DNA from 4 places in the Salinicola sp. JS01 genome. Region 1 is predicted to be linked to each of the others. Evidence: predicted binding sites of a transcription regulator. Region 1 holds the regulator's gene; each other region holds the start of a gene.
The links. The regulator PhoB, encoded in region 1, activates phosphate uptake and scavenging genes when phosphate is short. The targets are predictions, from matches to a motif close to TGTCATANNNNTGTCANA.
Positions count from the first base shown of each region.

Region 1 (7,829 bases):
TCATGTAGAGGAATGTATTACTAGTCCGCTCACTTTATCGGCAGCACCTACTTAAGATTTAGATAACAATCCGCTGCGCATCGCGCCGTTGCCATGGAAGCGTGCGCGACGAACCCGGTGCGATAAAAAGGGGCGATGGGAAAGGGTCGATGGAAAAAGGGTCGATGGAAAAAGGCCCGCTCAATCGTGAGCTGATGGAGAGTGGATCTAATGCTGAGACCAGTAAGAGCCAGAGGCCAGCGAGAGCCAGGGGACAGCTAGCGTAGGGCAGCCGTGCGTGAAAAGGCGGAAAGAGCCGGGCCGCGCAGTGCCGCCCGCGGCGTTCATGGCTGCGCCGAGATCGCCGGCGTGTTGCCTTCGTCGTTTGTGATCAGACGCGTGGCGGGGAAGACGCAGCGGAAGCGGGCGCCCATGCCGGGTCGGCTGACGATCTCCAACTGAGCATCGTGGCGCAGCAGCACGTGCTTGACGATGGCCAGCCCCAGGCCGGTACCGCCGGTGGCGGCGCTGCGCCCCTTGTCGACGCGGTAGAAGCGCTCGGTCAGGCGCGGGATGTGCACCGGGTCGAAGCCCTCGCCGTCGTCCTCCACCTCGATCGCGGCGCCATCGTGCCAGGGCTTCCAGCGCAGGGTGATACGGCTGCCTTCGGGGGTGTAGCGCACGGCGTTGAAGACTAGGTTGGAGACCGCGCTGCGAATCTCCTTGGTGTTGCCGAGCAGGCGATGAGGCTCGTCGACCTGCAGCGCGATCTGCTGGTGCCCCGCGCTCAGCCCGCGGGCGTCGTCGACGATGCTCTCGAGCAGGGCGCGCACATCGATGGCGTCGCGGTCGTCATTGGGGCTGTCGATCTCCAGGCGTGACAGCAGCAGCAGATCCTCGACCAGGTTCTGCATCCGCGTGGTCTGCGCCTGCATCTGCGAGAAACCGCGCTGCCAGCGGGTCGGCAGCTGATCGGCGTGGTCGGAGTAGGTCTCCAGATAGCCCGCCAGCACGGTCAGCGGGGTGCGCAGCTCGTGGGAGACATTGGCGACGAAGTCGCGGCGCATCATCTCCAGCTGGTGCAGCCGGGTCACGTCGCGCACCATCAGCAGGCGCTCGTCGTCGCCGAACAGGGTGATATGGAACTGCAGGGTGTGCGCGGCGTCGATCGGCGAGGGGATCATGAGCGGCTCGCGGTAGTCGCGGGCCTCGAAGTAGTCGATGAAGCGCGGATCGCGCAGCAGGTTGGTGATCGGCTGGCCGCGGTCGTGGTCGGGCTGCAGGCCGAGCATGTCGGAGGCGGCGCTGTTCCACCACTCCAGGTCGCCGCGCGGATCGAGCATCACCACGCTGTCGCGCATCGCCTCGCAGGAGTCCTGGATGCGCCGCAGGATATCGCGCAGCCGTTGCTGCATCTGGCTCTGCGCTTTCTGGTAGGTGTAGAGGCGGTCGAACAGATCGCCCCAGACGCCGGTACCGGGCGGCGGCGCCTCGCGCGGATGGCGCAGCAGCCACACATAGAGCAGGCGCACGTGGCGTAGATGCAGGAAGACGTAGAGCCCTAGCCCCGCGGCCAGCCCCCAGCCGAGGCCGGCAAACAGCGCGCCGAACAGCTCGCCCAGCAGCGTACCCATCGCGCCGAGCCCGAACAGCATGTAGCCAAGGCGCCACAGCTCGTTGATCCAGTAGCGCACGCTGCGACTTACTCCCTGATCGAAAAGCGGTAACCGGTGCCGCGCACCGTCTGGATCAGATGCTGGTGCTTCTCGCCCAGCGACTTGCGTAGCCGGCGGATATGCACGTCGACGGTGCGCTCCTCGACGTAGACGTTGCCACCCCAGACCTGATCGAGCAACTGGCTACGCGTGTAGGCGCGCTCCTGATGGGTCATGAAGAACTGCAGCAGGCGGTACTCGGTGGGGCCGATCTCCAGCGCGCTGCCGTGGGAGGTGACGCGATGGCTGGCGGGATCGAGCTTGAGCCCCTCGACCTCGACCGCCTCCTCGATGCCCGGTGGCGTGGCCCGGCGCAGCACGGCCTTGAGCCGGGCTACCAGCTCGCGCGGCGAGAACGGCTTGGTGATGTAGTCGTCGGCGCCTGCTTCGAGCCCCTGGACCTTGTTGTCCTCCTCGCCCTTGGCGGTGAGCAGGATGATCGGCATCTCGGCGGTGGCCTCCTCGCGCTTGAGGCGGCGCGCCAGCTCGATCCCGCTGGTGCCCGGCATCATCCAGTCGAGCAGCATCAGGTCCGGCTTGTGGTCCAGCGCCATGGCGTGGGCGCTCTGGGCGTTGTCCGCCTCCAGCACGCGGTAGTCGGCCATCTCCAGCGCCACCGCGATCATTTCGCGGATGGAGGGCTCGTCGTCAACGATGAGTACGGTCTTGGAGCTCATGACAGGCCTCGAGTGAGCCGCCGGAGGAGGCGCGCGTGCAGCGGACAACCTTCCGGCCGTGACAGAACGGTGACGATTACAGCGTGAAAATATGACAAATACGTGACATCGATGTCATCCCTCACATCTCGCATCGAGACCATCGACCCTGGCGGCGACCGCTGGGGGCGCGAAGAGGCGATCGATGAGGGCAGCGGCTCATATCACCGGCCACAGGCTCAGCACCACCCCGGCGAACAGTAAAAGCCCCGACCAGAAGTTGTTGAGAAAGGCCTGGAAGCAGGGGCCGCGCTCGCGCCCACGGATCAGCCACTGCTGATAGACGAAGGTCGCCGCCATCGCCGCCAGCCCCAGCCAGAAGAACCCGCCCAGCGCCAGGCGTGCCCCGATCCCGGCCAGCAGGCCCAGCGTGGCCAGTTGCAGCAGACCGATGATCAGCTTGTCGGCGCGGCCGAACAGGCGCGCGGTGGACTTGACCCCGATATTGATGTCGTCGTCGCGGTCGACCATGGCGTACTGAGTGTCATAGGCCACGGTCCAGGTCAGGTTGGCCAGCAGCAACAGCCACGCCTCCAGCGGCACGCTGCGGCTCACCGCCATGAACGCCATCGGGATGCTCCACGAGAACGCCAGCCCCAGCACCACCTGGGGCAGGTGGGTGTAGCGCTTCATGAACGGATAGAGCGCGGCCAGCGCCACGCCGACGAAGGAGAGCAGCACCGTGGGCAGATTGGTGAAGCAGACCAGCACGAAGGCCGCCGCCACCAGCACCGCGAACAGGGTCTTGGCCTCGTGTTCGCGGATGCGTCCGGTGGCCAGCGGGCGCTCCTTGGTGCGCTTGACGTGGCCGTCGATCTTGCGGTCGGCGTAGTCGTTGACCACGCAGCCGGCGGCGCGCATCAGATAAACGCCGAGCACGAAGATGATCAGGTTGGCGCGGTCCGGCAGGCCGTCGGCGGCGAGCCACAGCGCCCACAGCGTGGGCCACATCAGCAGCCAGGTGCCGATCGGCTTGTCGAGCCGGGTCAGGCGCAGGAAGTCGGGGATTCGCGCCAGGCCGCGGGGGCGTGGCGTGGGGTCGGCGGCGGACATCGAATTCTCCAGAACGGCGAGCGGGACGCGACTGGCTGGACCTTACACCACAACCCCGCCGGCAGCGAGGCGCGGCGATAGGCGTGGCAGTTGGCGCAGCGATAGCGTACGGGGCGTAGCGATAGATATTGCTTTTGTCACGCTGACGCGCTCAGACTCGAGGTGGGCGCGGTCAGCGGATGTCGGCGTCGCTCCTGGGTGTCGATAGACGCTGGCAGCACTGGGATCGCGGAACAGGGTGGCTCGATCCTTGGGAGTAGAACAATGACAAACCACGGTAAACCCGCCGTCGGCATCCACTACCAGCAGCAGGATGCCAGCTATTTCGACAAGCGCGGCCTGCGTCGCCACGCCGGGCCCTGGTCGCTCTGGGCCCTGGGTGTGGGCGCGGTGATCTCGGGCCACTACTCGGGCTGGAACCTGGGGCTCGCCTCGGGCGGCTGGGGCGGCATGGCGATCGCCACCGCGATCATCGCGGTGATGTACCTGGGCCTGACCTTCTGTATCGCCGAGATGTCGCCGGCCCTGCCGCACACCGGTGCGGCCTACTCCTTCGCGCGCTCATCCATGGGGCCCTGGGGCGGTTTCGTCACCGGCCTGTGCGAGAACGTCGAGTACGTGCTCACGCCGGCGGTGATCGTGTTCTTCATCGGCTCTTATCTGGGCAGCATCTTCGAGACGCCGGCGGCGTTCCAGCCGCTGTGGTGGCTGCTGGGCTATCTGCTGTTCGTCGGCCTCAACATCGTCGGGGTCGAGCTGTCGTTCAGGGTGACGCTGGCGGTGACCCTGCTGGCGCTGGCGGTGCTGGTGGTGTTCTGGTTCAGCGCCGTCACCCATCTCGACTTCTCGACCTGGGCGCTGAACATCGCCCCCGGCGGCGGTGAGCTCGAAGGCGGCCACGGACCGCTGCTGCCGATGGGTATCGGTGGGGCGCTAGCGGCGATGCCGTTCGCGGTGTGGCTGTTCCTGGCCATCGAGCAGTTGCCGCTGGCCGCCGAGGAGTCGGTCGACCCGCGGCGTGACATGCCGCGCGGCATCCTGCTCGGCATCACCACCCTGATCGTCTCCGCGACCCTGATCCTGGTGCTCAACCCCGCGGTGGTAGGCGTTGGTAGCTACGCCCTGAGCCAGTCCGGTGAGCCGTTGCTGGATGGTTTCCAGGCGATCTTCGGCGCCGGCACCGCCAAATTCCTCGCGCTGCTGGCGCTGGTCGGGCTGATCGCCAGTTTCCATACCATCATTTTTGCCCAGGGTCGCCAGATCTACTCGCTCTCCCGCGCCGGCTACTTTCCTACCTTCCTCTCGGTGACCCACGGTACGCGCAAGACGCCGTACGTGGCGATGATCGGCGGCGCGCTGGTGGGCATGACCATCATGCTGATCTGCTTCTTCGGCCTCGGCACCCAGGAGGGTTCGGCGGTGATCGGGGGCACGCTGCTCAACATGGCGGTCTTCGGCGCCATGTGCTCCTACATCGCCCAGGCGCTCTCCTTCATTCTGTTGCGTCGCCATCACGCCCATATCGAGCGCCCCTACCGCAGCCCCTTCGGGATTCCCGGCGCCGTGGCGACCCTCGTCATCGCGCTGATGACGATCTACTTCCAGCTCAGCGACAGCACCTATCGGATCGGCGTGATCGGCGTCGCCCTGTGGCTGGCGGTGGGTATCGGCTACTTCGCCTGCGTCGGGCGGCATCGTCTGATCCTGTCACCGGAGGAGGAGTTCGCCATGCAGCGAGGCGAGCAGGCCGAGGCGGGCGACGACGGCCGCGCGGTGTGATCCCGATCTCCCTGACACTGTGAGTGAGGAAAGGCCATGAGTGATCACCAAGCCAGAAGCGTGCGCACCGCCGCCCAGGCGCGCGAACTCGTCGAGGCGCGCGGGCTGAGCCACGTCAAGGTCGGCATGTTCGACATCGACGGCGTGATGCGCGGCAAGTACATGCAGCGCGACAAGTTCTTCGCCGCGCTGGAGAAGGGGTTTGCCTTCTGCGACGTGGTGCTGGGCTGGGACAGCAAGGACGAGCTCTACGACAACGTCGCCTTCACCGGCTGGCATACCGGCTATCCGGATGCGCCGCTGCGGATCGTCCCCGAGAGCTGCCGCGAGGTGCCGTTCGAGGGCGACATGCTGCTGTTTTTGGCCGAGTTCGAGGGCGATGCCGGCCAGCTCTGCCCGCGCGGGCTGCTCAGGCGCGTGATCGCCCGTGCCGAGGCGCTGGGGTTCGCTGTCTTCGGCTCGCTGGAGTACGAGTTCTTCCTGTTCCAGGAGACCCCGGAGTCGATTCGCGAGAAGGGCTATCGTGACCTCAAGCCGCTGACGCCGGACATGATGGGCTACTCGATGCTGCGCAGCTCGGTGCATGGCGAGCTCTACCACGACCTGCTGGCACTGGCGGAGACCATGGACTTCCCCATCGAGGGGCTGCACACCGAGACCGGCCCCGGCGTGCTCGAGGCGGCGATCGGCGTCGACGATGCCCTGAACGCCGGCGACAAGGGGGCCTTGTTCAAGACCTTCACCAAGGTGTGGGCGCAGCGGCGCGGGCTGATGGCGACCTTCATGGCCAAGTGGTCGCCGGACTATCCCGGTCAGAGCGGGCATATCCATCTCTCGCTGCGCCATCGCGACGGCGACCGTTCGGCTTTCTTCGATGCCGACGCGCCCCATGGCATGAGCCAGCTCCAGCGCCACTTCGTCGCCGGCCAGCAGCGTTTGATGCCGGAGCTGCTGGCGATGCTTGCGCCGACGATCAACAGCTATACCCGGCTGGTTCCCGGCTTCTGGGCGCCCACCGATGCCACCTGGGGGGTCGAGAACCGCACCTGTGCGCTGCGCGTGATCCCCGGCTCACAGACGTCCCAGCGGGTCGAGTATCGCCTCGGCAGCGCCGACGCCAACCCCTATCTGGCCCTGGCTGCCGCGATCGGTTCCGGGCTCTACGGCATCGAGCAGGGGCTCGAGCCGGAGGCGCCGGTCACCGGCAATGCCTACGAACTCGAACACCCGGCGTCGCTGGCGTTGCCGCGCACGCTGTGGGATGCCGCCAGCCGCCTGCGCGGCTCGGATGCCGCCCGCGAGCTGTTCGGCGACGCCTTCGTCGAGCACTTCGCCGCCACCCGCGAGTGGGAGGAGCGCCAGTTCCGTCGCCATATCACCGATTGGGAGTTGGCGCGTTACTTCGAGATTATTTGAGCCCCCCGGGCACGGCCGGGATAACGACACTTTCTGGGTGGGAGCAGCGCATGGCACGACAACACACGATTTCCCCCGTGGATGGCGGGGTCTATGTCGAACGCGAGCTGGCCGAGAAGGCGCAGATCGAAGCCTGCGTCGCCGACGCCGTGGCGGCGCAGCGGGCATGGCGCGAGACGCCGCTGGCCGAGCGCGCGCGGCTGTGTACGGCGATGGTCGATGCCTTCGTCGCGCGGCGCGATAAACTGGCCGAGGAGCTGACCTGGCAGATGGGGCGGCCGATCGCCGCCGCGGGTGGCGAGATCGGCGGCTTCGAGGAGCGCGCTCGCGGCATGATCGCCCTCGCCGAGTCGGCCCTGGCGCCGATCCGGCTGGCCGACAAGCCCGGCTTCACCCGCTATATCACCCGCGAGCCGCTGGGTGTATCGCTGATCGTGGCGCCGTGGAACTTCCCCTTCATGACCGCCGTCAATGCGGTGGTGCCGGCGATCATGGCCGGCAATACGGTGATCCTCAAACACTCGGCGCAGACGCCGCTGTGCGCCGAGCGTATCCATGAAGCCTTCCAGGCCGCCGGACTGCCCGAAGGGGTGTTTCAGTTCCTGCATCTGGCGCATGCCGATACCGAGGCGCTGATCCGCGACTCCCGCATCGCTCACGTCTCCTTCACCGGGTCGGTGGCCGGCGGCGAGATGGTCGAGCGCAATGCCGCCGGGCGCTTTATCGCCACCGGGCTCGAACTGGGCGGCAAGGACCCGGCCTATATCCGCGCCGACGTCGACCTCGATGCCGCCGTGCCGGCGGTGATGGATGGTGCCTTCTTCAACTCGGGGCAGAGCTGCTGCGGCATCGAGCGCATCTATGTCCACCGCGACATTGCCGAGGCCTTCGTCGAGCGCGCGGTGGCCTGGGTACGCGAGCTCAGGCTGGGCAACCCCACCGACCCGCAGACCACGCTGGGGCCGCTGGTACGGCCGGCAGCGGCCGACTTCGTGCGCGGCCAGATCGAGGCCGCGGTCGCCGCCGGCGCCAAGGCGTGGATCGACCCCGCTGACTATCCGCTGTCGGTGCCGGGCAGCGCCTATCTGGCGCCCCAGGTGCTCACCCAGGTGACCCACGATATGGCGGTGATGCGTGAGGAGAGCTTCGGCCCGGTGGTGGGCATCATGAC
Region 1 is NZ_CP127244.1:4,001,988-4,009,816, reverse strand. It holds gene phoR (phosphate regulon sensor histidine kinase PhoR) at 324-1,673, opposite strand; gene phoB (phosphate regulon transcriptional regulator PhoB) at 1,682-2,371, opposite strand; gene ubiA (4-hydroxybenzoate octaprenyltransferase) at 2,570-3,463, opposite strand; gene QO259_RS18305 (amino acid permease) at 3,728-5,242, shown strand; gene QO259_RS18300 (glutamine synthetase family protein) at 5,279-6,658, shown strand; gene QO259_RS18295 (aldehyde dehydrogenase family protein) at 6,709-7,829, shown strand, end outside.

Region 2 (7,829 bases), 1.3 Mb from region 1:
CTCATCATGCAGATGGCCCACGATGCTCCCCTCCGCTTCCAGCGCGGCGGCATCGAGCAGATGCACCCAGCCGCGCAGCCGGCGTAAAACCCCCTCCTGACGAAAAGCGGTCAAGGTCCGACTGACGTGCACCGGAGAGAGCCCCAGCGCATCCGCGAGCTGCTGCTGTGACAGCGGCACGCGAAAGGAGTCGCCGGTCGAATCGTCGTTACGCTTGGTGCGCGAATAGAGTTCGAACAGTAGATAGGCCACCCGCTGACGTGCGCTGCGCCGCGACAGGTGCACCAGCCGCTCGCTCAACAGCGCCTGCTGGTAGGAAGAGACGGCAAAGCACAATGAGGTCAGACGCGTGGAGTCACGGAAGATCTCGATCAGCCGCCGGTGCGGCGTCAGGCGAATTTCGCCATCCTCCAGCATCGCCACACTCGACAACCGCTGCTTGAACGGGAACTCGCGCAGTCCGATCACATCGCCCGGCATGAACACCTCGAGGATATGTCGGGTGCCATCCTCCAGATCGCGAAAGGAGTAAGCCCAGCCCCGGCTCAGCGTGCCGAACTCCCGGGCGGCATCGCCCTCGCGCCAGAACACCTGCCCCTTGGTCAGCGCCAGCGCCGGACCCTCCAGTCCATCGAGCCGGCGGCACTCGCTCGCGGACAAGCTACCATAATGTTTGAAATGCTGAGATAGACAGCCTTCCTGCTGACCCATGCTTCCGTGCCTTTTGAAATTTTTCAGGCATGACAGCATGTTAGGAGAGCGAGTTATATAACACCGGTTAGATCGGCAAGCGAAATGGCCCCCGGGGATCAGGCCCACAAGCGCTCTGCCGATAAACAACCAAGCCCCTCTTCATCGACAACAGGACGTTACCCCATGAAAGAGCGCGCAGATTTCGATTACCAAGCATTGTGGCAAACCGCACTGCATGGTGCCCTCTCCAAGCATGGCCTCGCCCGCTCGGAAACGAACACGCAGGAACCGGCTTATCAGGAAGCCCTGCGCGAAGCCTTCGGATTCTTTCTGCTCACCTCTTACGCGGCGTCGATCCGCGAATCCCGCGCCACGCCCTGGTGCCCACTGGAGGGGCTGGATGCCGCCAGGCTGGTGGCCATGGAGAAACTCCATCTCCACCCACACAATGCCCGCTCGATGATCGAACAGGACCTGCTCTGGGCACTGCATCCCGAGCTGTGCGAGTTCACCCTGCCGGAAGCCGCTCGGGACACCTGCCGCCAAACCCTGGACGCCGCCGGCCTTGCCGATTGCCTGGCCGCCACGTCCAACGCCTGAGATACGACGGACACCCGCGCTCGACCGGCCGAGCGCGGCGATGAAGAAATCCCGGGCACTGCCGATAGAACGATGAGATTGCTAACGAAAGTTAGCGATTTTTTCATGGCTGTGACAAGGAATACGTCGTGCGCTTGACGAAACACGAACTGGCGAGCCTCCCCGAACGCAAACGCAGCCGGCGTCAACCGGGGAGCCTGGCAAGCCTGGCCGCCCAAGCGGGCATGCCACTGGGCACCCTGAAAAGCCGAGTCAAAACCCTGGTCGACCGGGGCTACGATCGCGACAAAGCGATCAAGCTAGCGCTGGAGACACCGATCGGGCCGCAAGGGAGACCCCGCAACCCCTGAGCGACCCGCTACCGAGCGGGGGAGACAAAGCGGGGGGACAAAGGGAGGAGACAAATAGTGTCGCGGATGGCGCTGAACAGTCGAGGTTCGTTTGCAGGCGCTGGCGCCACCGCGGGTTCGAACAAGAAAGCTGAGCGCTTTTCCGCCCTGAAGCTAATTATAATTAATAATCAACGGCTAGTTACAATTTTCCCGTGCTGCAGCGTGAAAAACCGGCGTAGACTGCCGTTGTGAATCGCACCCCGATCAGCGCACGTGAGCCGGTCTGCGTTCGATTCATGACAGACACAGACGACCATGAACGGAAGTGCGCAGACAAGCGCACTCGAAGCGGTTCATAACGCCATACCGCCCGCGGCCGCCCTCCCCCATCAGGGAGATCAGCGCGCCGCGGGCTTTTCATTACTCCATTTCAGCGCCTCTACCTATCACCCTGCTTTGCGTCTTGCCCCACGATTATTGGGGGGTGGCTCACACGACACCGGGTCGATACGCCTACCCTATCGCGGAGGAAGAAAAAAACATTCAACATTAGAATGCGCTAAATAGTGCAAAACGCGCCATCTTGGCGCATGATTCAGCCATCACGATCCCATGGCGAGCAGCAAGAACGGCCCGCCCCCACCGCGTTCATGGTCGCTTCTCTGAGCGATCTTTCCGCCCGACGCCAACGCCTCGGGCTTTTTTGCGTCGGCAAAACGTTCGAATGGCCAGGCACGCACCCGACCATCATCGCGTGCCCCGGCGCCTCTTGCCCTCAGGTACCGGTATGCAGCGACATAGGGGCCTTGTGCGCCTCCTGCTCGCCTTCCAGACCGATCATCTCGTCGTACGGCGACTGCTGGACCAGATACAGAGGCACGCCATCGAAACCCCCGGCATGGCGCAGCCGCTTGCGCGCATCCTGCAGCGAGGCGGGCCGCAGCACCCCACCCGATTCGTTCTGAATCACCTCGCTGCCCGCCGAAGTCACCGCTCGATAGAGGAAGAGATCGCCCTCGAGCTTTTCGACATGAAGCTCCTCGATACCGCCCTGCCGGGCGAGTGTTACCAGTTCCTGAAATGTCATCGTCGCCTCCCAGGCGTTGCAGCCAGAGCGCGGCCAATGTCCGCGCCGCTTAATGGCACAAGTCTTGTACAGATATTTTATTCTGTACAGCTTAGTGCTTCTGAAGCGGCTATCGGTTCGCCAGAGACGCCAGCGCCCCGACTGCGAGGCAATCGGGGCGCTGGTGGTCTAGGTCTCGCTAGTCGAGGGCTCGGTCGTCAAGGACTTAGAGGGTGATCAGCGCGCGGCATGGCGCGACGTCATCGCCAGTAGCACGATGGCCAGCACACAGGCGCCGATCAGCAGCGCAAAGCCGCCATCCCAGCCGTAGGCATCCACGGTGTAGCCCACCAGCGCACTGGCGGCGACCGAGCCACCCAGATAGCCGAACAGGCCGGTGAATCCCGCGGCGGTGCCGGCGGCCTTCTTGGGCACCAGCTCGAGCGCATGCAGACCGATCAGCATCACCGGGCCATAGATCAGAAAACCGATGGCGATCAGGCTGAACATGTCGAGCATGGCGTGTCCCGGCGGTGTCAGCCAGTAGAGCGCGGTGAACAGCGTCACCAACACCATGAAGGTGATCCCGGTCGCCGCGCGGTTGCCCTTGAACAACCGATCGGAAAGCCAGCCGCACAGCAGCGTGCCGGGGATGCCCGCCCACTCGTAGAGGAAGTAGGCCCAGGAGGATTTATCGACGGTGAAGCCCTTCACCTCCTGCAGATAGGTGGGCGCCCAGTCGAGCACGCCGTAGCGCAGCAGGTAGACGAAGACGTTGGCCAGCGCGATGTACCACAGCAGCCGGTTCTTGAGCACGTGCTCGACGAATATCTCGCGGGTGGAGAACTCCTTCTCGTGGGAGTCGTCGTAGCCCTCCGGGTAGTCGTTCTTGTACGCCTCGATCGGCGGCAGCCCGCAGGTCTGGGGCGTGTCGCGCATGGTCAGGAAGGCGAACACCGCCACGCCCACCGCCACCGCGGCGGGCACGTAGAATGCCGAATGCCAGTCGTTGTACCAGGCCATGCCTAGAATGAAGAGCGGCCCGATCAGCCCACCGCCGACGTTATGGGCGATGTTCCAGGTCGAGACGATGCGCCCGCGCTCCTTCTGCGACCACCAGTGCACCATGGTACGGCCACAGGGCGGCCAGCCCATGCCCTGCACCCAACCGTTGAGGAACAGCAGCACGAACATGATCGCCACGCTGGAAGTGGCCCAGTCGGTAAAGCCGAACAGGAACATGATCAGCGCCGAGAGCAGCAGCCCGGTCGGCAGGAAGATGCGCGGGTTGGAGCGGTCGGAGACCGCGCCCATCAGAAACTTCGAGATACCGTAGGCCACCGAGACACCGGCCAGCGCCACGCCCAGGTCACCACGCGAGTAGCCCTGCTCCACCAGATGCGGAATCGCCAGGGTGAAGTTCTTGCGCACCAGATAGTAGCCCGCGTAGCCGAAGAAGATCCCGGCGAAGATCTGCCAGCGCAGCCGCCGATAGACCGGATCGATACGCGCCTCGGGCAGCCGCGCCGCCGCGCCACCCGCCTTGAAGATGCCTAGCATGATTACCTCGTGAACACGGAATGAGTGCCGATACCCCACCGGCCGACTCGCCGACAGGCAGGCGAGCACGATGTTCACTTTCGAAAGCGAACGGACGCGCAAACTGTCATATTTCTGTCATATAAGCTGCTAGGCTTTAGTCTAATGGCGCCCGTGAGACCAGCCGTAAGCACGAAAAATCTGGCTTGCAGGGTTATGTGGGGTACGAGTGGGAGGCGTGGCGTTGGTGTCGCCGACGGGCAGGTGCGGGGCGTGGTTTGAGAACACGCTTGCGATCAATGTACAGAAATGAACATCCGGCAGCGGAGGTAAGACGCCCAGAGTCGTCCTCACGCCAATAAGGTCAGCGATGATCAAATCCGGCGTAGGCATGCGGTTTCCAATGACGGATTTTGAACGCGAGGGATTCCGGCTTGTTCTGGCTGGTTTCCCTCGAACTCAAGCGCTTAGCGATGCAGATGGGCCGGCTAATGCTCGTTCTGGACAGTAGCGATGGACATAATGTGGACTATGAGCTCGAAACACCTTCTCGTGCTTCACATTGTTGCTAAACATAATTTGCGTGACGGACTCACGCCTTAAAACCCATAGCCCACTTTGGCCATCTTAAGACTAAAAATCCATTTAACCAACAATCACCCATCAACCACTCCGTATAACCCAGACATCATAAGAAAATTAAAAATCAAAACACACCGATCAAGGGCTCTTCAGGGCTGCCTTGCAAATCAAGCACTAACCCCTTCTATTTAAAATTTCCGACCTCTTTTCTTCTATTGTAACGTTTTCTTGGGCCAGCCTTTCCTTTTGATATTTCAAGAAACCGATTATCTCACTAAAAGATAGCCTTTTTGTGCTCACCTTGTAGCTCCAATCTTCCAACAAGCATAGATATATTTCGGGACTTAAACCACCTTCCCTCAAAGCCAGCCTTAAAGCTTCAACATCTTCCACACTTGCTTTAAAACCAACGAACACGCATTTTATCTCACTGGCATCAAAAGGTAGCTTGTGACCCAAGCTATATACACGATGCTCTCTCTCATACGCCCAGTCGATGCTTTTGTATTTAATTACATTTTCCTGGAGTCTTCTCACATGCAATTCGCTAAACGGTAAAGCTTCAAGCATACTAATCTTATTGGGTGATTCGACATATTTAACCTTGATTGAATTTCTAGTATCTGCACGCTTATAGCCAACGCAAAAACCTCTCATACCATCAGCATAATGAGACCACATCATTGGAATGTCGTGCCGTTCTGAGAAGCAGGTTATATTTATCCCCCTAGAGAGGAATCCAATCCCTGTTATAGCATGGTTCTCGAACTTGGCAAAAACATCCTTATAGTTCTCTAATCCACACCTATTAACCTCTTTCCTAAAACTTCTAAGCTTGCTGTAATCTTGTTCATTCACGCGCCGCAGATTTATTAACCTATCTATGAGCCCTAAAGCATCTCTTCTGTAATTTTTCAGCTCTCTAAAGCTGTTTACTTCGGGCACTTCAAGTAACAGCTTGTTTTCAAAGGGGTCATTCATGCCCCAGATACTTCTAAGATAAAAACTGCCCTCCGCCAAATTTTTCAGCGAAAAACAAACAACCTTGCCATCCTTTGTTTTCTTGCTAAAATCACAATACTTGTATAACATTTAAAATCCAAATCAAACAGTCGCCTAGATACTAGCCATCTCTAGAGTCTATCAGCCAAAAACCATTGGTGCATGTCGCTATTGGCTTTTTTATCCCTGAGATATAAAATGCAACGCTATCAACCCCTATGCTACGTATCTCATCTAACATTTCATTCGAGCAGATCCCGCTTTTAGCATCCGAGACGTATTGCCCAGCATAATTATTCACATCAACCGCATAGCAATACGCATCTTGCCTGCTTTTGCAGTCAAAATAAACTTTCACGGACTTTGAATAACTAACCATGCTTTTGCTTCCACCGAAATTATATTTTCCGGCACTGTATTTCTGCTGTTCATTCCAAGCACTCAGATCTATAAACAACTGACTTCTACTTTGGTGCCTATAAACTCGAATGGGGTCCAGGGCAAAGCTATTGATGCGCTCTCTATTGCGCTCTATTATATTCTTCAAACCATAAAGACGAATTTCATCGTCGGAAGGGGCAGGAGGTCTTTCAGACAACATATTCACGCTGTCGTTGAAAGATAACAGCAGCACTACTCCAATCATTCCTCTCAGAATGAGATCCGCCCACATTTCACGCCCCTTTTTTATCTTAGATTATCACCTCATGTTCAAATCCAATCGTAGATCCTTGGCCACCTTGAGCGTCTAACGCGCTCTCTCCTTCCGCCCGCCCATCACTGATTCCCTGTTCCCCGGTACCAGCGCGCCGTTACCCGTCTCGCGACTCGGTATCCGTGCCTGTCTTCTTGAGCGTCTGGCGCGCTCTCTCAATCTCCGGGCTTATCTGCCCTGCTGCTTCGTCTACCTGCCCTGTCATAAGCCATAGGGCGTATTTCGGCCACTGGACACAGATTGCCTCCAGCATTTCGCCCTTCGGGGCTCGGCCTGTCTGCTCGATGCTCTCTACAGTTTTCTTCGCTACACCAATGAGTTGCGAGAATTCATGGCGGCCAGTCGTCTCGACCTCGCGAATTTCTCGCATTCTTCTTGCCAGCTCACTAGACATGTCCTAACTTCTTAGTATACTGATTACATAGGTACCCATTAGTGAGGGCACCGCTAGGTGTCGCGCGACCTCGCCACACCTGCATGAACATACCACAGCGAGCCAAAACGAGCTGATACCGCCATGGAAAAGAACAACGCGCCCCAGGTCCCGGCCACCGTGCCCGTCATGACCATTGAGCGATTCTCCGAGCTTTCCGGCCTTTCCCATGACGTCATTAAGGGCCAGCTCCAATTGGGCAATCTGCCGCTGTTCAAGATCGGCCGCCGTCGCATGGTCAATGTGGCGCTGCTCAACGCCGAATGCCTCCAGGCGGAGGACTGGTCATGATCCAGGTCACGTTCGCCCACCTCGTCGCCGACGCCCCCTCTGAGGGCACCGGCTTTTACCTGGATGGCCTATACGCGGGCTATATCGGGCAGGACGCTACCGGCGCCGCCTTTGTCTATTTCCATCGCGCGTTCTGGCTTCCTACTCGTCTTCGCGAGGCTCGCGGCTATGTCCCCGTCGCTGATCGATCCGCTGCCCTACGTCTTGTGTCTCGGCTTGCTCTACGTCTGGCTTACCGGCAACTGAGGTCTCGCGCTCGGACCACCGTCAATTCGCCCTGCGCCAGCACCTTCTATCAGCGTGTGCTGGCCGACACCGATTTTCAGCGCACCTTGGCCCGCGTGCTGATCGACCAGCGCACCTGGAATGACCCCAGCCAGGGCAACGGCTCACGCGATCTCGCGTTCACTCCTGAATGCGCATCGCCTGAGCCCGTGCCCGCTCCGCGTCCCACCAAGCGCGTCTTCAACGTCTACCCGGCGTTGACCTTCAACCTCTTGCACTACACCGACGGCAGCTATCGCCGCGTCACTGCCGCTGACATCCAGGCCGGGGCCGACCCACGCCCCGCCAATA
Region 2 is NZ_CP127244.1:2,678,000-2,685,828, forward strand. It holds gene QO259_RS12255 (Crp/Fnr family transcriptional regulator) at 1-660, opposite strand, end outside; gene QO259_RS12260 (hypothetical protein) at 877-1,293, shown strand; gene QO259_RS12265 (DUF6482 family protein) at 2,401-2,712, opposite strand; gene glpT (glycerol-3-phosphate transporter) at 2,929-4,251, opposite strand; gene QO259_RS12275 (DUF2971 domain-containing protein) at 4,987-5,904, opposite strand; gene QO259_RS12280 (hypothetical protein) at 5,936-6,487, opposite strand; gene QO259_RS12285 (hypothetical protein) at 6,627-6,923, opposite strand; gene QO259_RS12290 (DNA-binding protein) at 7,047-7,253, shown strand; gene QO259_RS12295 (hypothetical protein) at 7,250-7,829, shown strand, end outside.
Region 2: a site for PhoB is predicted at 4,356-4,373, ahead of glpT (glycerol-3-phosphate transporter). Genes of this name have one in related genera too.

Region 3 (7,829 bases), 420 kb from region 1:
CGTTGGACGATCGAGGCGACGTGGCGGTGAACTCGATTCGGCGGGATCGGCGCCATGGGACATAATGGGATGGCAACAGGAATCCCCTGTCATTCGCCGCTAGCCCACGTGGAGTCCGCTTTCCTTGCAACAGAAAATCATCGATACGATGGCGGCATTGAGCGTCGCCTGCCGCGCGCGTCTCAGTGAACTCGCCCAGCGCGATGGTCTGACGCATCCCCCTTTTCAACTACGCGTGCTTTCGGTGGTCGGTCGCTATCCCGAGCAGCATCAGCAGTCGCTCATGCAAAAGCAGGGCTGGGACAAAGGGCAAGTGGCGAGAGCGTTCAAGGCGCTCGAGCGTGAAGGTCTGATTCGACGCTGCGGTGACTCGACGCCGCGCCGAATCACCCAGGTTGCCCTGACGGCGGAAGGGCAGGTCATCTTCGAGCGATTGGAGCGCATTCGCGAAGAGCTGACGGCAACGACCCTGGCGGAATTCTCGACGGCCGAAAGGCGAACCTTCGAGCAGTTGATGAAGCGGGCCATGAATAACATCGTCGAGGCGCCTCCCATCGAGTGAGATCGCTGGCGTGTTTGGTTCGAGGTCAGCCCGAGGCGCTGGAGTCAGGGCAAGATCGGCCTGTCGTTTAAAGTTGACAAAGTCAACTTTTGGCGATAGTTTCCTGCGCGACACCCGTGTCGCTCGTCGCCTATTCCCACTCGCCGTGATCCAGGGTTTTGCCATGTCCTCGCGTTTGATCGTCGGAATGATCGGCATGCTGCTCGCCTGCATTGCCGCCGATATCAATCAGGAGGCGGCCTCGCTGGCGCTGGCCGATATTCGCGGCGCCTACGGCTTCAGCGTCGATCAGGGCAGCTGGTTCACCACGCTCTACGCGACCGGTGTGGCGATGGGCATGCTGGTCGCACCGTGGCTCGCGGTGACCTATTCCATGCGTCGCTTCGCGGCGCTGGCGGCGGTGTCATTGGCGCTGCTGGGGCTCTGCTGCACGGTGACCGAGTCCCGCTCTCTATTGCTGGCGCTACGCTGGGTCCAGGGACTCAGCAACGGATTTCTGATTCCGCTGCTGATGGCGGTGGCCCTGCGCTTCCTGACACCTTCCACCAAGCTTTTCGGCCTCGCCGCCTACGGGTTGACCGCGACATTCGCGCCTAACATCGCCAGCCCGGTGGTGATCTGGGCCAACCATGGGCTGGGCATCGATTTCGTTTTCTGGGCGGCGGTGCCGCTGTGCCTGGTGGCAGCGTCGATGATGCTCTACGGGCTCCCGCAGGATCCTCGACCGACGGGGCGCTGGCGGCAGTTCGACTGGCTGGGACTGCTCCTGGGTTGGGGGTTATGCGCCAGCGTGGTGATCCTGTTTACCCAGGGGGAGCGACTCGACTGGTTCCACGCTTCACTGGTGCGCTGGTTGGCGCTGGCGGCGGTGACGCTGCTGCCGCTGTTCGTCCTGCGCTGCTGGGTCGCGCCGGTGCCATTCGTGCGGCCACAGCTGGTCAAACGGATCAACTTCGGCTTCGGTATCTTCATGCTGGTCGGTGTCATTGCGCTCGGCGCCTCGGCGGCCTCCCTGCCGGGTGAGTTCCTCGCCGAGGTGCAGGGCTATCGCCCGCTGCAGAGCCTGCCAGTCGCGCTGGCGCTGGCGCTGCCCCCACTACTGATGCTGCCGCTGAGCGCGCTCGTGCTGAACGTCGAGCGCGTCGACTGTCGCTGGGTCATGGCATCGGGCCTGGTGCTGATGGCCTGGGCGAGTTGGATGAACGGTGACGTCGGCGTCGCATGGGCACGCGAGCAGTTCTATCTCTCTCAGGTGATTTTCGCCTGCGGCCAGTCGATGGTCGTGGTGGGGCTATTGATGACGGCGACGGCGGTGGTCGATCCCATGGAGGGTCCGTTCGGATCGGCCACGATCAACACCGCCCGCGCGCTGGCGAGTCCGATCGCCGGCGGTATTCTGGGCCATTGGCTGGTGGTGGCCGCTGACCACCACGCGCACGCGCTGCTCGATCGGATCGGAGCCATGCGCTTCTCGTTGGCACAGGCGGCGGCGCTCTCGGGGCACGACGCCGAGGCCTTACAGTGGGCACCGAGCCAGCACTCGAGCGAAGCGCTGAGTCACCTCCACGAGCAGGTTTCACGTCATGCCGAGGTTCTGGCGTATGCCGATATCTGGCGTGCCTTGGCGGTGATGGCGCTGATCATGGTGCCGTTCTGCCTGCTACCGAAGCGCACTTACGCCCCTCGCTTTCACCGACCCAAACCCCTGTAGGCAACCCTAGCGATCGCCATGAAGCCGACTTCCCCAGAGCACTCCCAGACACACTCGCGTAAACCCTTGATCATCGCCTTGACGACCGTCGTGGCCGCGGTCGTTGTCGCTGCGAGCCTGGCTTACGGCGACTTTGGGGGTGACGCCGATGTCTGGACCAATGACGCCAAGTTCGATGCCGACTATACGGTGATCTCGCCGCGTGTATCGGGAGACCTGGTCAAGGTACACATCGAGGACCACGATCGCGTCGGGCGAGGCGACCCGCTGCTCGACATTGACCCCCGTGACTATCAGGTGGCGGTCGAGCGTGCCGAGGGCATGGTAGCGGCTGCCGAGGCCAATCTGGCGGAGATCGAAGCGCAGCTCGCCCAGCAGCCGGCGCAGATTCGTCACGCCGAGGCAACCGTACGCCAGGACGATGCCAACGCCGACTACGCGCGGGCCGACGCCGAGCGCTACGATCGCCTGCGCCACAACGGCAATGTGTCGGAGCAGAATGCGCAGCAGGCCAGTGTCAATGCACGCGCGCGGGAGGCGCAGCGACAGGCGGACCAGGCGACGCTGGAGAGTGTGCGCCAGCAGACCGAGGTGCTCCAAGCACAGCGGAAAGGCGCCGAGGCGGCGTTGGCGCAGGCCAAGGCGCAACGTCGGCAAGCGAAATTGGACCTGTCGCACACGCGAATCGAGGCTCCCATCGACGGGATCGTCGCTGCGCAGTCCGCTCGGGTAGGGGCCTGGGCCGAGGCGGGCGCAGCGCAGTTGGCTATCGTGCCGGTCCACGCCATCTACGTCACCGCCTACTATCGCGAAGTCGACATCACTCATGTGAAGCCAGGACAGCCAGTGAGCCTCTCCGTAGACGCCTATCCGGACCTCGATCTGCATGGTCACGTGAAGAGTCTGGCCCCGGCAACCGGCACGACCTTTTCACCCGTGTCGAGCAACGACGTGTCGGGCAACTTCACCAAGATCGTCCAACGACTGCCTGTTCGCATCACGCTCGATCCCGATCAACCCGGGCTCGATCGGCTCGCGGTCGGCCTGTCTGTCGAGACGACGATCCACACCAGTACCTAGGTTCAGACCAGCGCCTAGATTCACATCAGCGCCTAGATTCAGACCAGCACCGGCCGGATCTCGGCGTTCGACTCACACCGCTAGCGCGGCAGCCAGCCGCGGGCGATCAGCGGCGCCAGCAGCCGCCGGTGAATGCCTCGGGCCAGCCGGTGCAGCGCGGGCATGTAGTAGGCCTCGCAGCGCGCGGCGAGCAGGGCCACCGAGCCGGAGATGAGCAGCGCCCCCAGCATGTCCAGGGGGAAGTGCACCCCCAGATAGACCCGCGACCAGGCGATGCCCAGGCCGATGGCGGCGAAGATCACCCCCAGCGGGCGCAGCTCCCGCGACAGCAGCAGGGTCACCGCGGCGGCGGTGATCACCGTCATGTGGTCGCTGGGGAAGGAGCTGTCGGCGGCGTGGCTCAGGTAAGTGTGCCCCACCGGCAGCATGAACGGGCGCGGATGGCTCCACGTAAGCCCGATCACGCTGTTGACGCCGAGCGCAGCGACGCAGGCCACCAGGCCGCGCAGCGCCAGGCGCTGGCGGGCCGGGTCGCGCTGCAGCCAGCCGACGATCATCAACAGCGGCACCAGGTAGATGGCGTAGATGGCCAGCGCGTAGGCGAGATCCAGGGTCAGCCGCGAGGCGTGGGCGGGGGCGTTGAGCCAGTCGAACAGGCGAAGGTTGAGCGCTTCCATGATGGCGGTACGGGGGCGTCCTCGAGCGGCGTGCGGGAAAAACCAGATCGCCATGCTAGCGCCGCGACGGCGGGCGGTGCGCAGGGATTGGTAACGAAACGGTCATCTTTTTGTCAGCCGCCGCCTGGCGCTGTCGGCGTCTGGCAACGGGGTGACCGTCTGTGTTCTACGCCGGCTCGCTTAACAAGAGCTTAGGGCGGCCACGCCGTCGCTGACGGTGTGGCCGGGTGGTGCTGGCAGCGCCAGGCGTGGCGAGCGCTTCACGCCGGCAACGGGTTGGCCTCGAAGAAGTCGGCCACGCTCTGGTGCAGTGCCTCGGCCAGCGCCTGCTGGTGCGACTTGACCAGCAGGCGCTTGCAGTCGGCGCGGTTGGACATGAACCCGGTCTCCACCAGCATCGAGGGGATATCCGGCGACTTGAGCACCGCGAATGCCGCCTTATTGACCCGGTGCTGATGCAGGTGGGTCACCTCGCCGAGATGGCCGAGCGTGGTCTTGGCCAGTTTCTGGCTGGCGACGTCGGTCCCGCGCATCGACAGGTCGATCAGCACTGACTGCACGTCGGGGTCGTCCGAATAGATGTTGCTGTCGCGGGTCGAGTCGTAGCGGTCGGCGGCGTTCTGGCTCTCCGCCAGCCAGCGTGCCATCGCCGAACTGGCGCCGTGCTCGGAGAGGATATAGACCGAGGCCCCCGACGCCGACGGGGTGGGCGCGGCATCGGCATGGATCGAGATGAACAGGTCGGCGTGGTGGTCGCGGGCCATCAGCACGCGCTGATGCAGCGGAATGAAGATGTCGCTGTCTCGGGTCAGCGACGGCTCGAAGCGTGGGTCCGCGTGGAGCCGCGTCTTGAGTGCGTCGGCCACGCCCAGGGCGACATACTTCTCGTAGTGGTCGTCGGCGCTGACGCAGCCGGGGTCCTTGCCGCCGTGGCCGGCATCGATCTCGATGATCGCCTTGCGCGGCTGGCGGTGGGACTCGGCCTCGGCGGTGACCGCCGCCATCAGCGGATCGGGATCGTTGATGCTGACGATCAGCTGGGCACGGTGGGCATCCAGCTGGCGCACCTGGGTCCTGGGCTGCTTGAGCCGTTTCAGGTCGAGTACGATACGAATGCCGTCGCCGTGACGCCCGGTGCGCACGTCCTTGACGATGCCGGCGTGCTGGCGCGGGGCCTTCGACGGTGCAATGCGCGACACCTGTGGCAGATCGATGACCACCCGCGGCGGGTTATCCAGGGTGAACACCTTGTGTTCGTGGCTGCCCTCGAGCTCGATGACGAAGCTGGCACTGTCGTCGTCTTCCTGCAGGGTGAAGGGGGTGAGCGGGTTGGCGGCCAGCGCCCGGGTGCTGGGCAGGAGACAGGTGGCCAGAAGCGTGGTGATGAAGCGTCTTCTATCCATGACGGTGACTCGTGAAAATGGGTGACGATGGATAACGAAACGGACGTTATAACATAATGTTTATGGCCAGAGATCGGCATGACTATGACCGACGCCGGGCGTAAACGATCCCTCGGCGGAAGATATCTCGCGGGCTGTGACGCGCCGTGATTGCCTAACGGTCAGCCGGTGTCACTTTTGATAGCAGCGCATGGCAGTCCGGAAAGTGCCAGTCCACCGCTTCGGGGCAGGGGTTATCGGGGACGTTGACGAGCACCGTGGTCGTGCCCGCAGCGCGGCCGCAGGCCATGTCCATGGGGCTGTCGCCGACCATCACCAGCTCATCCGGCGCCCGCGCCCAGCGGCTGGCGAAGTGCTGCAGCCCGCCGGGGTGAGGCTTGGGCGGTGCTTCGTCGCGGCCGAGCACGTCAGCGTGGGCGAAGCAGTCCGCCAGGCCGATCGCCTCCAGCGTGATGTGCGCCAGCTCCTTGGCGTTGCGTGTCAGTATGCCCAGCCGGCAGCCGCGCTGGGCCAGGGTCAGAATCAGCTCGACCGCGCCACTCGCCGCGGTGGCCGCGAGTGCCAGCGCACGCTCGTGCTCCAGCAGCCAGGCGTGCTTGGCATCGCGCTCGGCCGCGGGCAGCGTCTCCAGGTGGTGGAGCAGATCCGCCTCCGCTGGGATTTCCAGCTCGCGCCGGATCGCCGGGAAGTCGTGCACGCCGACGGTGAGCGTGCCGTCCATGTCGAAGACCCAGTGGTGGCGGTGTTGCAGGGGGTGGGACGTCATGGGGCGCTCCTCGCGGGATATGCCTGGCATCCTGCCATGATCGATGAGGCTATGCGACGTGATGATGTATCTAGCCGACGTTGGATACCCATGATCGATGCCGTTTCTTGGGAGGTGGGGCGGGCTTCCTGCTGCTAGTGGCGCCAAGGGGGCGCGACTGCGCTATGGCCGGCGTCTCACTAGGACAATGCCTCTCTCTGTCCGATGGCTGCGGTGAGTGCCTCCTGCATGGCGCTCAGCTTCAGGCATGTCTCGTGATATTCATGGGATGGCTCCGAGTCGTCCACCAGACCGCAACCTGCAAACAGGTATGCCTGTCCGCGAACGAGCAAGGCCGAGCGCAGCGCCACCAGGAAATCGCCGTTGCCCTCTCCATCGAGCCAACCGAGAGGTGCTGCGTACCATCCGCGATCCATACCCTCGAGCTGGCGTATGCAGCCCAGCGCCGCGATGCGCGGGTAGCCTCCCACCGCTGGGGTCGGATGTAGCGCCTCTAGCAGGTCCAGGATCCCGTAGCCCTCGAGGAGGCGGGCGCGGATGGGGGTATCGAGATGCTGAATGCGTGCCAAACGTTTCAGGTTGGGTACAGCGGGGATCTCAAGCGCTTCGCTGAGTGGCGCCAGTGCTGCGCGAATCGCCTCCACCACCAGTCGATGCTCGTGTCTGTCCTTGGCACTGTCGAGCAGGGACTGGCCGAGCCGAGTATCTTCCTGGGCGTCGCCGCTACGGCTGATGGTTCCGGCCAGGGCATGTGTGATCACCTCGCCAGCGTCGACCTTGACCAGGCGCTCCGGCGAGGCGCCTATGAAACAGGCGTCACCGCGGCGGCAGGCGAATAGCTGGGCATCGTCGTGGCGCAGACGCAGCTGCTCGATGATCTGCCAGGGGGCGACGTCGCCAAGTGCCTGAGTCTGGGTGCGCGCCAGAACGACCTTGCCAAAGCATCCCTGGCGAATGTTCTGCACGGCTTCCGCCACCTTGCCCTCCCACTGTCGACGCGTCAGTGTCGAGTGGCTCTCCTGCCGCTCGCTGCGTGGCGGTAGTGCCCGAGGCTTGGCGGGTCGACATAGATGCCGCAGTGCGGCGTCATAGTCAGTGGCCAGGGCGAGAGCGTCCTCGCCGGGCTTGGCCAGATGCTGGCAGAGCACATGATGCTGCTGGTTCTGGCGTATCACCGTGACGTTGGCGAGCATTAGGCTGGCATCGGCAAAGGCCTGCCAGTGCGCTTCGCGCTGGCCGTACGTATCGAAGCGGAAGCCGCCGCAAAGGCGTGGCGCCAGCGGGCCGGCGACGACAGCATCGGCACGGAGCAGACGCCAGTTCTCCTCGACCTGAGTGAAGCGTTTCTCATCGTGGCCGTTCAATTCCAGGGCACAGCCCCAGGCAAAGAACGTCAGCTCGTGCTGTTCCCAATACAGGTAGGGCGTTCGCTGGTCTTCCCAGGCACCCAAGACCTGGAGCGGATCGATCGGATCGATGTCGAACGAGATCGCCGCCAGCACCGGATGCGCCAGCTTTTCCGCCTGCTCGATGGCACGTGCGAGGGTGTCATGCAGGCGCGCCAGATACCGGCTCGGCAGCGCTGCCCGGTTCATGCGCGACCTCGGGTCTGGCGCCAGTAGTCGATTTG
Region 3 is NZ_CP127244.1:3,580,317-3,588,145, reverse strand. It holds gene QO259_RS16260 (MarR family winged helix-turn-helix transcriptional regulator) at 125-562, shown strand; gene QO259_RS16255 (MFS transporter) at 726-2,273, shown strand; gene QO259_RS16250 (HlyD family secretion protein) at 2,340-3,353, shown strand; gene QO259_RS16245 (phosphatase PAP2 family protein) at 3,434-4,084, opposite strand; gene QO259_RS16240 (N-acetylmuramoyl-L-alanine amidase) at 4,291-5,433, opposite strand; gene QO259_RS16235 (HAD family hydrolase) at 5,588-6,199, opposite strand; gene QO259_RS16230 (isochorismate synthase) at 6,379-7,794, opposite strand; gene QO259_RS16225 (isochorismate lyase) at 7,791-7,829, opposite strand, start outside.
Region 3: a site for PhoB is predicted at 4,131-4,148, ahead of QO259_RS16245 (phosphatase PAP2 family protein). Genes of this name have one in related genera too.

Region 4 (7,829 bases), 320 kb from region 1:
CAGCATGCCGACCCCGCAGATCATGATGATGGTGCCCCACGGCAGCGAGGCGATAGCCTGACGCTCGTCGCCCAGCTTGAGCAGCAGTGCAATGACCGAGAACACGCTGGCGATCAGGCCGATATCGACCTTGGCATTGACGAACGCGACCGCGGCGTTGTCCGGCAGCAGCAGGCTGGCGATCGGCGGCAGCAGCACCGTGGCCATCATGATCAGGGTCAGCGTCAGGGTGGTCTTCTGCTCGCGGTTGAGCGGCGCGGGACGCTCGATGTGCTCCAGCGAGGCCACCGCGCTGCCGCGCCGGCGCCCGACCACGATCAGCCCGGCGAGCACCACCACCGGCACGATCAGGGTGCTGGCGAAGATCCCCAGGGCATTGATGAAGGCCTGGTTGTCGGAGACACCGGAGCTGGTCATCAGGGTGCGGAAGATGATCCCGCTCTGGCTGGAGACGAAGTTGGCCCCGGCCAGCGCGCCGTAGTTCACCGCCATGCCGCCGACGATCAGGCTGAGCCCGGTGCGGTTGCACAGCAGCAGGGTGATCGGCGCCATGAACGCCAGCACAGTGTAGTAGCCGGCGCCGAGCCCGGAGATGACCGTGGCGGCGAGGAAGATCGCGAACGGCATCAGGCTGGGCACGTTGCGGCAGCGGTACATCAGATGCTCGGCGAGCTTCTCCAGGGTGCCGTTGACGATGGCGAAGCTGTAGAACAGGCAGACCGAAAAGATGATGAAGAAGATCTTCAGCGGCCAGGTGGCGATCACCTCCTTGGGGCTCATGCCCATGCCGAAGCAGCCGATCAGGTAGGCGAAGGCGATCGCGAACAGCCCAATGTTGAGCTTGAAGCGGTAGCCGAGAACGATGGAGACGACGATCGCCCCCACCACCAGCAGACTCATCATGTCAGTTCCCCTCGTGCGTGATCCCGGTATCGGCGTATCCGGTACTCGGTTTGATGTCGTTGTCGTTCAGGCGCCGGCGCGCTCAGGCGTCGCCCCCCAGCGCGATCCGAAACAGCCGCGCCGGGTTGTCGACCAGCACCTGGCGGCGCTCTTGCGGGTCGGGCAGCAGCTTTTCCAGCAGCGCGAACTGGGCGTCGTAGTCGGTGTCCGCCTCGAAGCGGGTGTGCGGCCAGTCGCTGCCCCACAGCAGGTTCTCGCTATGGCCGTAGGCGTCGCGCAGCCGCTCGATCGAGCGGCTCGCCTGATCCAGGCTCGACCGGCTGCGGTAGGTGGCCGAGAGCTTGACCCACAGCGGCTGGTGCGCCAGCCGTGACAGCAGTGCGCGATGCGCCGGATTCACCGGATCGATCTCGCCGCCCGGCAGGCCGAAGTGGTCGATCACCACGTCGCAGCCGGCGCCCAGGATCGGCGCCACCACGTCATCGAGATCTTCCATTCCACGCTGGATCTCCACCGACCAGCGGCGTCGCGCCAGCTCGGTGAAGAAGCGCTGCCACGGCGCCGCGGCGTAGTCGTCGAGCGTCTTGCCGATCAGATTGAGACGCACGCTGACCACCCCGGCGGCGTCGAGCGCATCCAGTGCCGCCGCAGAGATCGTCGGTTCGACCACGGCGGTGCCGCGCAGCCGCTCGGGATAGCGGCGCAGCGCCGCCACTAGATAGTCGTTGTCGGTACCGAGGAAGCTCGGCTGCACCAGCACCCCGTGAGAGAGGCCACAGCGGTCCAGATGTGCCAGATACGTTTCCACCTTGGCGTCGTAGTCCGGGCTGTAGCGCCGACCCTCCACCAGCGGCAGATCGCGCTGGAAGATGTGAGCGTGGGTATCCACGCCCGTTACGACTTTAGCAGTAGAATGCATCATAGAATCCTTGAATCACATGATATAAGCCTGTGCAATCGGCCATAGCCTGACCGCTTCGACTCATCTATTCATCTATATGAATAGAGCAATCGGCAGCATACACGCTTTTAGTCGCAGTTTTCTTTACCTACGACTAAAGGTGATACATTGAAATCAATAACAGGCAGGGAACCTATCGTGATGAGAACGTCGAGCCTGCAGACCGACGAACGTCTGCCGCTCTATCAACGCCTGCGCGACGATATGCTCTCGCGCATCGCCTCCGGGGAGTGGGCCCCCGGCATCGCCATCCCCACCGAAGCGGAGCTGACCAAGCAGTACGGCGTCGCAGTGGGCACCCTGCGCAAGGCCGTGGACACCCTGGTCCAGGACGGCCTGATGGAGCGCAGTCAGGGGCGCGGCACCTTCATCCGGCGCCCCAACTTCCAGGGCTCCCTGTTTCGCTTCTTCCGTCAGGTGGATGCGCTCGGCGAGCGTCAGGTGCCCACCAGCCGGATTCTGAGCCGAACGCGTACCCAGGCCTCGGAAAGCGTGGCCCTCGCCCTGGAGCTCCCCCGGGCAGCGAGGTGATCAAGCTCGAACGGTTGCGCCAGATCGGCGGCAGCAACGTCTCGCGGGAGGAGATCTGGCTGCCGGCGGCGCGCTTCGCCGGGCTGATGTCGGTGGACCCGGAAGCATTCGAGAACCTGCTCTACCCCTTCTATGAGAGCCAGTGCGGTCAGTTGGTGGCCTCGGCGCGTGAGACGCTCACCGTGGAGACGGCCGATGCCCCTACCGCCAAGGCGCTGGAGATCGCCCAGGGCGCACCGGTGGTGAACATCGAACGCCTGGCGCTGGGTTACGACGGCACCCCGCTGGAATTTCGCCGCACGCTGGGCAATGCCGAGACTTTCCGCTACCAGGTCGACATCACCTGAGACGCGTTTTCGCTGGCGCGTGTCGCCGCAAACGCCGAGGCGCTGTACGCAAACGACCGCCGTGTGCCGACGTTTCGTACGGTGCCTCGCACCAGAAGCATACCGGTGTAAGGGAACGTAACGCGTAGAGCAGGGTCGATGGAAAGGGGCCGCGATCCCGGGCCCGATCTTCGCCGCTCAGGATGTCACCGTGTTTCGATCCTTCTTTCCTCGACCCGCGCTGCTCTCGCTCAGCGCACTCGTTTGGTCCCTGCTGTGCCTGGGGCTGTGGGACACCACCGCCAACGCCTGGGGTGCCGTCATCGGCCTGCCCCCGCTCGCCCCCGGCGCCGAGCTGCCGATCGACGTCTCGCGCTTCTGGGCGCCGTCTTTTCTCTGGTTCTACCTCTACTACGCCCTGTGCACGGCGCTCTTCGCCGCCGCCTGGTTCCGCTTGAGCTCGCACCGCTGGCAGCGCTGGTCGATTCTCGGCAGCGCGCTGATCGTCTTTCTGACCTACTTCTCGGTCCAGACCAGCGTCGCGGTCAATGCCTGGTACGGGCCGTTCTGGGACATGGTGCAGCGGGCGCTGGGCGGTGACGGCGCGGTGAGCACGGCGGATCTCTACCGTGAAATGCTCGCCTTCGCCGGTATCGCCTTCGTCGCGGTCACGGTGGGGGTGTTCAACCTGTTCTTCGTCAGCCACTACATCTTCCGCTGGCGCTGGGCGATGAACGACTACTACATGCACCACTGGCCGCGCCTGCGCCATGTCGAGGGGGCCGCCCAGCGCGTGCAGGAGGACACCATGCGTTTCTCCACCACGCTGGAGGGGCTGGGGGTGAGTCTGCTCAAGTCGGTGCTGACGCTGATCGCCTTCCTGCCGCTGCTGGTGACGATGTCCCAGCACATCACCGAACTGCCGCTGGTCGGGCACGTCTCCAACGCGCTGGTGTGGTCGGCGGTCGCCTGGTCGCTGTTCGGCACCCTGTTCCTGGCGCTGGCGGGGGTCAAGCTGCCGGGTCTGGAGTTTCGCAACCAGCGCGTGGAGGCGGCCTACCGCAAGGAGCTGGTCTACGGCGAGGACGCCGCCGAGCGCGCCCGCCCGGCCACGGTAGCGGAGCTTTTCCAGGCGGTGCGGCGCAACTACTTCCGGCTCTACTGGCACTACGCCTACTTCAATATCGCGCGCATCTTCTACCTGCAGGCCGACGTGGTCTTCGCCTTCATCGTGCTGGCGCCCTCGATCGTCGCCGGCAAGCTGACCCTGGGCCTGCTACAGCAGATCCTCAACGTCTTCGGCCAGGTGCGCGACTCCTTCCAGTATCTGGTCAACGCCTGGTCGACCATCATCGAGCTGCTCTCGATCGTCAAACGCCTGCGCACCTTCGAGCGGGTGATCGAACGCACGCCGGAGGCTATCGAGTCCCCAACCTAAGTAATGACGCCAGGGCGTGCGCAGCGCCCTGCCGTCATCGCTTGGTCAAAGCGCTGTCATTCAAGTGACATCCGAATGCCACGCTCCTGACATCGTGTCGTCCTAGGGTACGCACCACACCCTGTAACGCCCTGTCAGGAGATGTCATCGTGCGCCTCACCTCTCTACTGCCATTCGTCGCTGTCACCGCGCTCTCTCTCTCCACCTCGGCCCAGGCGGCCACCACCATCACCTGGTGGCACGCCATGGAGGGCGTACTCGGCGAAAAGGTCAACGCCTCCCAGAGCGACTATGTGGTCAAGCCCGTCTACAAGGGCAGCTACAGCGATAACCTGACCGCAACCATCGCCGCCTTCCGCGCCGGTCAGGCACCGGCGATCACCCAAGTGTTCGAGGTCGGCACGGCGACGATGATGAACGCCAAGGGCGCGATCTACCCGGTCTACCAGCTGATGCAGGACACCGGCACGGCGTTCGATCCCGACGCCTTCCTGCCGGCGGTGAAGAGCTACTACACCTCGCGCGACGGCCACATGCTGTCGATGCCGTTCAACTCCTCCACCCCGGTGCTCTATTACAACAAGGACGCCTTCGCCAAGGCCGGCATCGAGACGCCGCCCAAGACCTGGGCCGAGGTCGGCAAGGACGCTCACAAGCTGGTCGAGAGCGGCGCCGCCGAATGCGGCCTGACCACCGCCTGGCCGAGCTGGACCCAGCTGGAGAACTTCAGCGCAATCAACGATGTGCCCTTCGCCACCCAGGCCAACGGTTTCAATGGCACCGATGCCCGCCTGGTGTTCGACAAGCAGCCGGCCACGGTGGGGCATATCCAGGATCTGGCCGAGTGGCAGAAGAGCCACGCCTTCGAGTATGGCGGCCGTGCCGACAACGGCACCAAGCGCTTCCAGTCGGGCCGCTGCGCCATGCTGACTACCTCCTCCGCCTCGCGTGCGGGTATTCAGGAAGCCGCCAAGGGCAAGTTCACCTTCGGCATCGCCCCGCTGCCCTATGACGCCGAAGCGGTGAGCCAGCCCCGCAACTCGATCATCGGCGGCGCCTCGCTGTGGGTCATGCAGGGCCAGTCGGACAAGGTCTACAAAGGCGTGGCCGAGTTCCTCAACTTCCTCTCCTCGCCGGCGGTACAGGCCGACTGGGCCAGCTTCACCGGCTATGTGCCGATCACCACTGCCGCCTATCAGCAGTTGAAAGATGAGGGCTTCTACATCAAGACGCCGGGCGCCAGCGTGGCGATCGACCAGCTGACCCGGGGCACGCCGGATGACAACGGCCGCGGCCTGCGTCTGGGCAACATGCCGCAGATCCGTAACATCATCGCCGAACAGCTGGAGAAAGCGTTCAACGGCAGCGAGCCCGCCGCCCAGGCGCTGACCGAGGCTGCCAAGCGCGGCAATGCGGAGCTCGAGCAATTCGAGCGCAGCGTCTCGAACTAGGGGCTGCGTACGAAAACGATCTGCGCGCGCTGATCTTGTGTCCAAACCCTAAGCGCCTAAGGAAGCACTGAATAAATCGACGAGCGAGATGAAGCGCAAGGCGCATGGAACACAGAACACGAGACATAACATGGGGTTAGGCGAGTGTTCGAGTACCACGCAACGCAGCGATTCGCTCGCGCAGGCATTTATGCAGTGGTTCCCTAAGATGCCCTTCTCTGCTGTCGAGTCCCCGAAAGCGGGCGGCGCAAGCCGCCCGCTGTGCCGATCAAGATGACCACTTTCGAACGTCACTCCGTCACTCCCTGGCTGCTGCTGGCGCCCCAGCTCGCGGTGGTTGCCATCTTCTTCTTCTGGCCCGCCGCCGAGTCGGTGCGTCAGGCGTTCTACGTACAGGATGCCTTCGGCCTCGGTGAGCGCTTCGTCGGGCTCGCCAACTTTCAGCATGTGCTCTCCTCTCCGGGCTACTGGCACGCCTTCGGCGTCACCGCGCTGTTCAGCCTGCTGGTGGCGGCGGGCGCCATGGGCCTGGCACTGCTGCTGGCGGTCCTCGCCGACCGCGTGCTCCACGGCGCCAAGCTCTACCGCGTGCTGCTCACCTGGCCCTATGCGGTGGCGCCGGCGGTGGCGGGGCTTTTGTGGCTGTTCATGTTCGACCCGGTGCTCGGCGTGCTGACCCACGCCCTGGCCGTCTTCGGCGTGCACTGGGATGCCCAGCTCGACCCCGGCCAGGCGCTGGCGCTGGTGGTGATCGCCTCGATCTGGCAGCAGATGAGCTACAACTTCGTGTTCTTTCTCGCCGGGCTGCAGATGATCCCCGCCTCGCTGCTCGAGGCCGCCGCCATCGACGGCGCCGGACCGTTCCGGCGCTTCTTCGGCATCACCCTGCCGCTGCTGTCGCCGACCGCCTTCTTCCTGCTGGTGATGAACAGCGTCTACGTGCTGTTCGAGACCTTCGCCACCATCGACAACACCACCCTGGGTGGCCCCGGCGGCGCCACCCGCACCCTGGTCTACAAGCTCTACGAGGATGGCTTCGTGGGCCGCGACCTGGGCGGTTCCAGCGCCCAGTCGGTGCTGCTGATGGTGCTGGTCGGAGTGCTCACCTTCATCCAGTTCCGCTATCTCGAACGCAAGGTCGCCTACTGATGCGCTATCGTCGCCCCGGCCTCGACGGCCTCACCCATCTGCTGCTGATCACCGGCGTGGTGATCTTCGGGCTACCGCTGTGGCTCGCGCTCACCGCCTCCACCCACAGTGCCGCCGACCTGCAGAACGGCATCGCCCCGCTGTGGTTCGGCGACCAGGGGCTGGCCAACTACTGGCAGCTACTGTCGCAGCCGATGCCCGGGCTCGGCGTCAGCGCCCTGCGCCTGCTCGGCAACTCGCTGGTGATGGCGCTGGGTATCGCCCTGGGCAAGATCGCGATCTCGCTGCTGGCCGCCTACGCCATCGTGTTCTTCCGCTTTCCCTGCCGCACGCTCTGCTTCTGGCTGATCTTCGTCACCCTGATGCTGCCGGTGGAGGTGCGCATCGTGCCGACCTACGGCGTGGTGGCGCGCTTCGGGCTGATCGATACCTACGCCGGGATGATCCTGCCGCTGATCGCCTCGGCCACCGCCACCTTTCTGCTGCGCCAGTGCTTTCTGAGCCTGCCCTCGGAGCTGTTCGAGGCGGCGCGGCTGGATGGCGCCGGGCCGCTGCGCTTTCTCAAGGATTTCGTGCTGCCGCTGTCGCGGACCAATCTCGCGGCGCTGTTCGTGATCATGTTCATCTACGGCTGGAACCAGTACCTGTGGCCGCTACTGGCGGCCAACTCGCCGGATCACGCCACCGCCGTGATCAGTCTGAAGAATCTGGTGCAGTCCACCGACACCCTGCCGCCCTGGCAACTGGCCACCGCGATGACGCTGCTCACGGTGCTGCCGCCGGTGGTGGTGATCGTCGCCATGCAGCGCTTCTTCGTGCGTGGGCTGACCGATGCCGAAAAGTGACCCTCAACGCCAAAAGACTCATCCCATGGCCACGCTGACCTGCCGCCAGCTCGGCAAGACCTACAAGGGCGGCCAACGCGCCGTCGACGGTATCGATCTGACCCTGGAACCCGGCGAGCTGATGGTCGTCGTGGGCCCCTCGGGCTGCGGAAAGTCGACCTTCCTGCGCATGGTGGCGGGGCTCGAGACGATCAGCGATGGCGAGCTGGAGATCGGCGGGCGGCT
Region 4 is NZ_CP127244.1:3,680,226-3,688,054, forward strand. It holds gene QO259_RS16675 (SLC13 family permease) at 1-903, opposite strand, end outside; gene QO259_RS16680 (amidohydrolase family protein) at 986-1,822, opposite strand; gene QO259_RS16685 (GntR family transcriptional regulator) at 2,006-2,395, shown strand; gene QO259_RS16690 (GntR family transcriptional regulator) at 2,392-2,742, shown strand; gene sbmA (peptide antibiotic transporter SbmA) at 2,933-4,159, shown strand; gene ugpB (sn-glycerol-3-phosphate ABC transporter substrate-binding protein UgpB) at 4,309-5,610, shown strand; gene ugpA (sn-glycerol-3-phosphate ABC transporter permease UgpA) at 5,884-6,759, shown strand; gene ugpE (sn-glycerol-3-phosphate ABC transporter permease UgpE) at 6,759-7,604, shown strand; gene QO259_RS16715 (ABC transporter ATP-binding protein) at 7,630-7,829, shown strand, end outside.
Region 4: a site for PhoB is predicted at 4,214-4,231, ahead of ugpB (sn-glycerol-3-phosphate ABC transporter substrate-binding protein UgpB). Genes of this name have one in related genera too.